DNA from 3 places in the Halomonas sp. MES3-P3E genome. Region 2 is predicted to be linked to each of the others. Evidence: predicted binding sites of a transcription regulator. Region 2 holds the regulator's gene; each other region holds the start of a gene.
The links. The regulator PhoB, encoded in region 2, activates phosphate uptake and scavenging genes when phosphate is short. The targets are predictions, from matches to a motif close to TGTCATANNNNTGTCANA.
Positions count from the first base shown of each region.

Region 1: the regulator PhoB is predicted to act here: its motif matches at 1,648-1,665, upstream of CXF87_RS19970 (CYTH domain-containing protein).
Region 3: the regulator PhoB is predicted to act here: its motif matches at 1,536-1,553, upstream of phnD (phosphate/phosphite/phosphonate ABC transporter substrate-binding protein).

Region 1 covers NZ_PJBT01000192.1:27,276-30,558, reverse strand. Annotated here, with positions in the region: gene CXF87_RS19980 (inorganic phosphate transporter) at 1-857, opposite strand, end outside; gene CXF87_RS19975 (TIGR00153 family protein) at 868-1,548, opposite strand; gene CXF87_RS19970 (CYTH domain-containing protein) at 1,686-2,600, shown strand; gene CXF87_RS19965 (ion transporter) at 2,665-3,283, shown strand, end outside.
Region 2 covers NZ_PJBT01000182.1:148,989-152,271, reverse strand. Annotated here, with positions in the region: gene ubiA (4-hydroxybenzoate octaprenyltransferase) at 1-705, shown strand, start outside; gene phoB (phosphate regulon transcriptional regulator PhoB) at 829-1,518, shown strand; gene phoR (phosphate regulon sensor histidine kinase PhoR) at 1,521-2,807, shown strand.
Region 3 covers NZ_PJBT01000184.1:6,967-10,249, forward strand. Annotated here, with positions in the region: gene phnC (phosphonate ABC transporter ATP-binding protein) at 1-409, opposite strand, end outside; gene phnD (phosphate/phosphite/phosphonate ABC transporter substrate-binding protein) at 487-1,464, opposite strand; gene CXF87_RS14170 (bifunctional diguanylate cyclase/phosphodiesterase) at 1,584-3,283, opposite strand, start outside.

The DNA of each region.
Region 1 (3,283 bases), on a different contig from region 2:
GCCAGCGGGCCAACCGCATTCGCCACATCGTTTGAACCATGTGCAAAGGCCATGGCACAGGCGGTGAAGATCATCAACACGCCGAACACGCGCTCTACGTTGGCATAGCCGAAGTGATCATTTGCGTTGTGCTCGAACTTGATACGCCGCTGCATAATCAAGCCGATACCCATAATCACCAACCCCAGCAAAATTGACAGCAGCAGGCTCTGATTAAAGGTTAAGTCCAGCCCCACATGGGACAACCCTTTCGTCAGCGTGACCATCGAAACGATAAAGCCCACCAGAAACACATAGCCCGGCACGTAGCGTTTAGCAGCCGTGAACGGGTTGGCATCTTCAAAAATCAGGTGGTGAACTGATTTAAACAGCAAAAAGCCAATGGTGCCCGCCAATAAGGGAGAAACCACCCAGCTCGCAGCAATCGTGCCTACGGCGCCCCAGTCCACTGTGGAGGGGCCTAACCCTGCAACAGCAAAGCCCACAATCGCGCCGACAATCGAGTGCGTCGTGGAAACCGGCCAACCTTTCATAGACGCTGCAAGCAACCACGTACCCGCCGCCAGCAGTGCTGCCAGCATGCCGTATACCAACAGCTGAGGATCGTCTTGCAGTAGTTCGGGGTCGATAATACCTTTACGAATCGTATTGGTAACCTCGCCACCGGCTAGCCAGGCGCCGAGAAATTCAAAAACAACAGCGATCAAGATCGCTTGTTTGATGGTGATCGCTTTCGACCCCACCGAGGTTCCCATCGCATTGGCGACATCATTCGCACCAACGCCCCAGGCCATAAAGAAGCCAAACAAACAGGCCAGGATAATGAAGATTTCACCGTACTGGGCAATAATCAGCATGAAGATCCCCTTAGCGGGCGGTCAGTATCTGCAGACGGCTACCCACACGCTCAGCGCGATCGGATAGTTCGCCAACCCATTCAATGATTTTGTAGAGAAAGATCACGTCCACTGGCGGTAGCTGGCTCTCAAGCGAGAACAGTTGGCGACGGATCGTCACTTGTTGGTCATCGGCTTGGTGCTCAAGGGTGTGCAGTTCACGGATCATGTTCTGCATGACGTCGGAGACGTTTTTTCCAAAGCCGGACTCAAGCAGATCCTTGAGTTCTTCCAGTGCCTGGCGGGCTTGGGCAACACAAGCAACACTGGTACGGATGTAATCGCGCATTGCATCGGCCAATTCATCCGGCACGCGCATTTTACGCCCCAACATAATGCCGGTAATGTCACGCACCTTGTTGGCGATCTTGTCCTGCACGCTGATCAGGTCGAGCAGATCGGAGCGCGACACCGGAAGAAACATGGTGTTGGGCAGGTTCAACCGCAGCTCTGTTTTCAGCGTATCGGCGTCATGCTCTAAGCGGGTGACGTTTTCGCGCAGCTCAGCCGCTTTGTCCCAGTCATCAGCCAGCGTTGCTTCAAAAAACGGCAACAGCAGATCGGCACATTCATTTGCCTTGACGATATGGGCCAATAACGGCTGGAATGGCGAGCGGCCAAACATCGAAGAAAAAGGATTGGAGGTAACCATAATGCCTTTTAGCCTGTTTTCGGGAAGCCTGGAAATGGCGGCGCCAGTATAAAGAGTGCGCCCGCCGCCGTCATGAAAAGTTCATAAATGTAATCAAATATTCATTTAAATGTCACGATAACGAGGTGGCGAGCGTCATGAAAAACCCAATCCCCATGGAAGTAGAACTGAAACTTGCCCTTGCACCAGAGGGACCTGCCGCGCTGTGTAACCACCCGTTTCTAGTATCGAAACCCTCACACCAGCACACGTTGACCAATACCTATTTTGACACCCCGGAAGGCGATTTAGCGAAGGCGCATATTGCGCTACGCCTGCGCAAAATAGATGGCAAAGTGCTGCAAACGGTGAAAACCGCAGGCCAGGGCGGCGGCGGATTATCTCAACGACAGGAGTGGGAGTGGCAAGTTCCTGACCACGAACTGGATCTGGTAGCTCTTGCCGAACTGCTCCCCTTTCAAGGCCAGCTTAGCAGCGTGCTACATGCCCTCGCCCCCCAACTCAGCACCGATTTTACGCGGCGCAGCTGGCAGCTAACCGATGGCTTAGTAAACCCAGGCGCAATAGGCCAGCGCAGTCATATCGAGCTGGTGCTGGATGAGGGCGAAATTATCAGCGGTGGCTACCGCACGCCCATCCGCGAGGTAGAACTTGAATTAAAGGACGGCGACCCGGAAGCGCTGTGGGCATTGGCACTGACACTTTCAGAACAGGTACCGCTGCGCCCTTCAGATAGCAGCAAAGCATCTCGGGGCAATGCACTTAGCAACCAGCACTGGCCACTTCCCAAGGCGCACTCACCGGCTGAGTGGCTACACCGCGCAACGCTGGCGCTGGATGCCTACCACGACAGCCAGCAGGCAAGCTTTCTAAGCGATGCCCAACAGGCGTTAGTCACTCTCGCTGACCACCCCGCGCTGGATGACAACGCCCGCGTGTACGCTCAGGCGTTACCCGGCAGCTTAGATGCCCATGGTCAGCCCAGCACGGCTTACGGTAACGCTGCGTTGGCACTGGCCCATCGCTTGGCGTACCAAACCGAGCTACGCTAACGGCTTAATGCTATTTCAGGACTGTTTTTAAGGACCGAATTGAGGCCCACTTCAGGATGATGCGATGAATTTAAACTTAACCCCCGGTGCGGAAGGCCTACGCGCTCAACTGTTTCATATTATTTTCGAATCCGACACACCGGGCGCTAAAGCCTTTGATATTGCCTTGATCGGGGCTATTTTGTTGAGTGTCGCGGTCATCCTGTTGGGTAGTATCGAGATTTACGCCGAACGCTACGGGCCCATTTTCTTCTACATCGAGTGGGCATTAACGATACTGTTCAGCTTAGAGTTGTTAGTTCGCATTTACTGCCTTGAGCGCCCCTTGCTCTATCTAAAAAGCTTTTATGGAATCGTCGACTTAATCGCTATTTTACCCACTTGGCTAGTGCTACTGGTCCCTGGCGCTCATGGGCTGGTGATTGTTCGCTTGCTGCGAGTGCTGCGTATTTTCCGCATTTTGCGCCTGATGGAGTTTGTCGGTGAAGCCAGCCTGCTACTCGACGCGTTAAAACGCAGTCTGCGTCAAATACTGCTATTTTTTTCTGCCATTTTCATGGTGGTCACGCTGTTCGCGGCGTTGATGTACACCATTGAGTCACCGGAAGCGGGCTTCACCAGTATTCCAATGTCGATGTACTGGGCCATCGTTAGCATGACCACCGTGGGCTACGGCGACATCG
Region 2 (3,283 bases):
ATGCGCGCGGCTGGCTGCGTGGTGAACGATTATGCAGATCGCCATTTCGATGGCCATGTGAAACGCACTAAGCATCGCCCGCTCGCCACAGGTCGAATCAGCGAAACCGAGGCTCAATTGCTGTTTATTGGTTTGGTGGCCGCAGCGTTTATTCTGGTGCTACTGACTAATTGGTTTACGGTGCTGCTCTCGTTGGGCGGGGTATTTCTGGCAGTTATTTACCCGTTCATGAAGCGTTATACCCACTTTCCCCAGGTGGTGCTGGGGGCGGCATTCTCATGGGCAATTCCAATGGCCTTTGGCGCCGTGCTGGGCCATGTGCCGTTGGAAGCGTGGCTGCTTTTCTGTGCAAACGTGCTATGGACGGTGGCGTACGACACGCAATACGCCATGGTCGATCGCGACGATGATTTAAAAATTGGCATTAAATCGACAGCCGTGCTGTTTGGCGACGCGGATCGCCTGATAATCGGCCTACTCCAGGTAGCTACCCTGGGGTTACTGGCATGGGTAGGCTGGCGGGTCGGGTTAGGTGGGTTCTTTTGGCTAGGGCTCGCTGCAATGGCGGCAACTTTCCTGCATCAGCAGCGCTTAATTCGTTATCAGGAGCGGGATCCCTGTTTCCAGGCGTTTCTGAATAATCACTGGTCGGGGCTGCTGATTTTTGCTGGTATTGCGCTAAGTTGGTGGCCTGCGGCGGGTTAGTAACTGCCATTGTCATGTAACTGTCATCAAGTCATGGTGTTATCGTCACTGACATGTCATTGAACTGTTTTCTTTGAACTGTTTTCTTTGAACTGGCTTTTTTGCACACCGTGAGGCTCTGGTATGACCGCCAAAACCGTTCTGATTGTCGATGATGAATCGTCGATTCGCGAGATGATCGCGGTAGCGCTGGAAATGGCTGACTACCGTGTGCTCGAAGCAGATAACGCCCAGGATGCTCATGCCATGGTGGTTGACCACCAACCTGATTTATTGCTGCTTGACTGGATGATGCCTGGCACCAGCGGTATTGAACTGGCTAGGCGGTTGAAGCGCGAAGAAGCCACCGCCGAGATCCCCATTATTATGCTCACCGCTAAAGGCGAAGAGGATAATAAGATCCAAGGGCTTGAAGCCGGTGCCGATGACTATATCACCAAGCCCTTTTCGCCCCGCGAATTGGTGGCACGGTTAAAAGCAGTGCTGCGCCGCGCGACGCCGCGTGGCGTTGAAGATCCGATTGAGATTAATGGCCTGCTGCTTGATCCGGTAAGTCACCGGGTAAGCGCACACGGCAAAGCGTTGGAAATGGGGCCGACCGAGTATCGTCTTCTGCAGTTTTTTATGACCCATCAAGAGCGCGCTTACACACGTAGCCAACTGCTTGACCAAGTATGGGGTGGTAATGTGTATGTCGAAGAGCGTACGGTCGATGTGCATATTCGACGCTTACGAAAAGCGCTGGGCGATGTGCATCAAAACCTGATTCAAACGGTTCGGGGTACCGGATACCGTTTCTCTGCACGGGTGTAAATGTGCGCCTATGGAGCCGTGAACTGTGGCGTCTAGCGTGGCTGGCCACACTGGGTACTTGCTTAGGCTGGTTATTGGGCTCAGCAGGGCTAGGGCTTGCGGCAGGGCTTGCAGTATGTCTGTTTTATCACTTGCGGCAGCTACGCAAACTTTATTTATGGCTAACCCTACATCCTCACGATGAGCCGCCTGCCGCTCACGGTATGTGGGGTGAATTGTTTGATCGTTTATACCGCTATCAGAAAAGCCAGCGTATAACGCAAAGTCGGCTGCGCGCTACCTTGGCCCGTATTCAAGAGTCGTCTGAAGCGATGCGCGACAGTGTGGTCATGCTCGACCGCCACGGTGATCTGGAGTGGTGGAACAGCGCTGCAACGAACATGCTGGGGCTACAAACTGCCCATGATCGTGGTCAGCACATTACCAACCTACTGCGTGAGCCAAGCTTCATCCGCTACTTTAACGCGCGAGAGTATGGCGAGCCGCTAACGCTGACATCGCCGATTGACGAGCGTCGAATCCTGCAGTATCAAATTACCCTGTACGGCGACGATGAACGGCTGGTAATGGCTCGGGATATCACGCGCTTGCACCGCCTGGAACAGATGCGGCGCGACTTTGTTGCCAACGTCTCTCACGAGCTGCGCACGCCGCTAACCGTCCTTTCCGGCTATCTGGAAACCTACAGCGATATTGCTGACCAGTTGCCTCCGCGTTTGGGTAAAAGCATCAACCAGATGCAGGAACAGACGCAGCGAATGCAAAATCTGGTCAATGATCTATTGCTGCTCTCCCGGTTGGAAATCGACCAGGGTGGGAAAGATCACCATCCGCTGTCGCTAGGGCCTTTGCTACAAAGCATTTGTGATGATGCGCTGGCGCTGTCGAATCAGCGCCATACCATTACTGTCGCGCTTGAAAGCGATGCACGCCTGCTGGGTAGTGAACAGGAAATTCGTAGCGCCATCTCTAACCTCGCCTTCAATGCCGTTCGCTATACGCCAGCAGGTAGCCACATCACCTTACGTTGGAAATCTAGCGCGACTGGCGGCGGCTGTATTGATGTGGAAGACAATGGTGAAGGCATCGATCCCGTCCATATTCCCCGACTAACCGAACGTTTTTACCGTGTCGATAAAGGCCGTAGCACCGCAACTGGCGGCACTGGCTTAGGCTTGGCGATCGTTAAGCACGTACTATTACGCCACGATGCGCAATTACAGATTGAATCCCACCCGGGTAAAGGGGCGCTTTTTCGCTGCTCATTTCCCGCTTCACGTCTTGTATAGGTCTCATTAAGCGACCTCTCACACAATACCTGTAAAAGTGTGCAATATTGGCATGTAAAATTGGTAAGAGTTTACTCATGTGCCATTTTTATACAGTTTTTAGGCCTGGTATTCCGATGTTAACAGAGTGCTTTATCTTGATTTTTTTTATTAAGCTGTTGATTTCATGTGTTTTAATTTTTTTGTTGAGTTTTTGGCATGCTAGCTGCAATATTAAAAACAGGTAAGGACGTATTGATAGGTTAGATAAACATTGTACTGACGATATGACGAAGAGTTTGTATCTGTAAAAAGGATCGGTAAAAAATAGCAGTAGCGGACTAATCATTAATTATCTTTTTAGATATCAAAGAATGCCCTTTCAACGGATGAAAGGTAGATTGACAGGATGTTACAAAGGCAAGGATGCTTTTTAGGTTCAAGGATGAATCGTTAGGAAATCAAACGTTAGTCAGGGTTAATTCCAAGGTTGGAGT
Region 3 (3,283 bases), on a different contig from region 2:
GAGGCAGCCCTACCCGCTCGAGTAGTCGAAAGGCTTCGACGACCGCTTCCTGTGGGTAGCGACGTAAAAAACTGCGCCAAAAACCCACATAGCCGAGCTGGCCGGAGAGTACGTTTTCCATCACGGTGAGCCGGTCTACCAGGGCATACTCCTGGAAAATCATCCCCATTGAGCGGCGCGCGTGGCGAAGCTTATGACCTGAGAGCCTGGTCAGTTCCGTGCCTTCCAGGCGAATGCTGCCCTGGGTGGGCTCCACTAACCGATTCACGCAGCGAATGAGGGTGCTTTTACCCGCGCCGGATGGCCCAATCAGCGCCATTACCTGGCCTTTGGGCAGCGTGAGTTCAATGTCCGTCAGCGCCCGATCCCCGGTGGGGTAACGCTTGCCAACGCCGCTTAGTGTCAACATTTTCCCGCCTCGTTTTTATAGCGAAACGGCCAGAAAGGGATGCCTTCCTGGCCGTGCAGTACCGTTTACCTTAACGATCAGTCACAGTCGTAAGTCACACCGTTAGCATCGGCAATGGTGCGAATGACCGACCAGTTTTCCTGATAAGTAATCGGAATGAACTGCGCTTCACCGGAGTTGGCGAATTCCGCTTCCAGCGGGGTACCTGCCCAGTCATAGCTGAAGAACGCATCCTGAATTTTCTCGGCAAGTTCCGGGTTCAGGTTATTCGCCAGCCCGTAAGCGGTGGTGGGGAAGGTATCGGAGGTGTAGATCACTTCGTAATCGCCCTCTGCCACAACATCACGTGCCAGCATGCGGCGTGCCACTGAGTTGGCGATGGCAGCGGCATCGTAGTCTTCGTTCACAACACCTAAGATGGAGTTGTCGTGGGAGCCAGAAAAGGCGGTTTCAAAATCTTCGCCCGCTTCCATGCCGTACTCGGAGCGCAGCAGTGCGGAGGGCGCGCGAAAACCAGAGTTAGAGGTCTCAGAGGTAAAGGCTAGCTGGCGTCCTTCCAGGTCTTCAACGGTCTCGATGCCGCTGCCAGGATAAGTGATGATCTCCATTTCGTAGCCAAAGCTACCGTCCTCGGCCGCCATCATGGCAAACGGGCGGAAACCACCGCAGTTGACCGCGACCGGTACACCACCGGTGTTAAAACCGGCGACGTGCAAACGGCCAGCGCGCAGTGCTTCCTGCTGGGCGGCGTTGGACTGCACGGGGAAGAACTGAACTTCTTTACCGGTTGCTTCGCTTAGGTGCTCCAGGAAGTCAGACCACACGTCGGCGTAAACCGCCGGATCTTCCACTGGCGTGTAGGCGAACACGAGCGTATCGGGATCGGCCCACTGTGACTCATCGCTAGGCGCATCAGCGATCATATCGCCATCGTTATCGACATAACGCGATGAAAGATCCGCTGAGGCATTCACCGCGACCAACGCAAAAGCGCTGGCAACGGCGGCGCTGATCAATGTGCGGGGAAGCGCATGGGCTAGTGAGGAGATCTGCATGGGGCACCTAACGTGTTGTTAAAAGATAGCCACAATCCTGACCATTTCAGATGACAACGACGGGGCATTTATATGACCGCTTGGTGACGATTTTGCTAACGTAACATGACATTGGCGCTTTACTGGCTAACGCAGCTACCGCGACGCTCAACAAACAGGCTGTTACCAGGAATTTTTTTGGCTTGATGCTTCAGTTCAGACAGCTCAGCGGCAATATCCAGCGCTCTGCAAGTAGCTGTATCGGTGACAGGTTTTACTGCAATCGACACGCTGACAAAGGGGAAAAACGTCACGCTATTTTGTCGGCTTTCAGTCTGAATCCCGCCTTTCAGCCGGTCCGCTTCTTCATAGAAACCGGGGGCCATCACTTCAAATGAGCGCAGGATTTGGCCGCAAACGCTTTCCCAATGGCTGTGCGGTAGCAACATCATAAAATCATCACCGCCAATATGGCCGATAAAGCCACCAGCGCTTTCTACCTGGGCCTGCAGCAGCCGCGATAGCGAAATAATCACCTGATCGCCCCGGGCATAGCCGTAAGCATCGTTAAACGCTTTAAAATTATCCAAATCGACATAAGCGGCGGCAAAGCCCTGCTCGGCGGCTAAATAAGCGACCAGCGTTTCGTTAATCAGGATATTGCCTGGCAAGCCGGTCAACGGATTGGCATGGCGCGCGTGGCGCACCTGAATCGCGGTGATTTCACGCAAAAGGTCAACGATATTACCCATGCCCACGTAATCACCTTCATCATTGGTGATCACAAAGTCTTCCTGCTCAATATCGTGGCTATCGGTCAGTTGCTGGCTCAACACCTCAAGCGGGGTATCTGCTTCAGCCACCAGCATGCGTACATCGGCCACGTCCAATACGCAGCGTTTGGCATACAGCGCATGGCTATAAGGGTTGGTGAACAGGGTTAAAAAAGCATTGCGACGCACCACTGCCACGGGCTTACCGTCCTCCAATACGGCCACACAGCGTAAGCTGGGTTGGCGGCGAAACCGCTCGGAGATGAGTGGCACTGCGCAGTCAGTGGTGATGGCCTCAATCGTGCGCAAAATCGAGCGCGCAGTGCGGCCAGCAGGGCTTTTTAACTGGGTTGTCGCGGGCAGCACCATGTTGAGCTGTAAAGGCGGCTGCGGGCTTGGCCGAGCAAAATAGAAGCCTTGCAGTAGCGCGAGCCCACGGTCGAGTTCCCACAAGCAGAGATGCTCCGCCGCAGTCTCCACGCCTTCGGCTATTAGCTGGCAATCCAGGCTACGCGCCACATCAAGAATCGAGCGGAGAAATTCGCGCTTCGCAGGCTCCTGATCAATCCCTGAGATAAAGTGCCGATCAAGCTTGACGAAATCGGGCCGCAGTTCTGACCAGTGGCGCAGGCTTGAGTGCCCTGCCCCCAAATCGTCCAGCGCCACCTGAAAGCCCATGTCACGGTAATGATCCACCGCTTGGCGCATTAGCTCATAGTCATGAATCGGCACATGCTCGGTGAGCTCAATCACTACTCGCTCTGGGGGAAGGCCGCTCTCGCGAATGAAGCCCAGCGTTAAGCCTTCGCGAAAATCACGCTCAACGATGGTTAACGGCATGACGTTAAGAAATAGCAGGCCGGGCAGTTCAAGTTCGGCAAAGCGTTGAATCGCCAAGCGTCGGCAGAGTAAATCTAACTCCACTAGCTGCCCTGCCTGGGTGGCCACATCAAACAGCCGTAACGGCGAGTGCAGCGGTGACGTTTTGGGGCCACGAATCAGTGCTTCGTAGCCATAAATCGCCTGCTGGTTGGCATCCACAATGGGCTGAAAGAGCACCTGCAGCT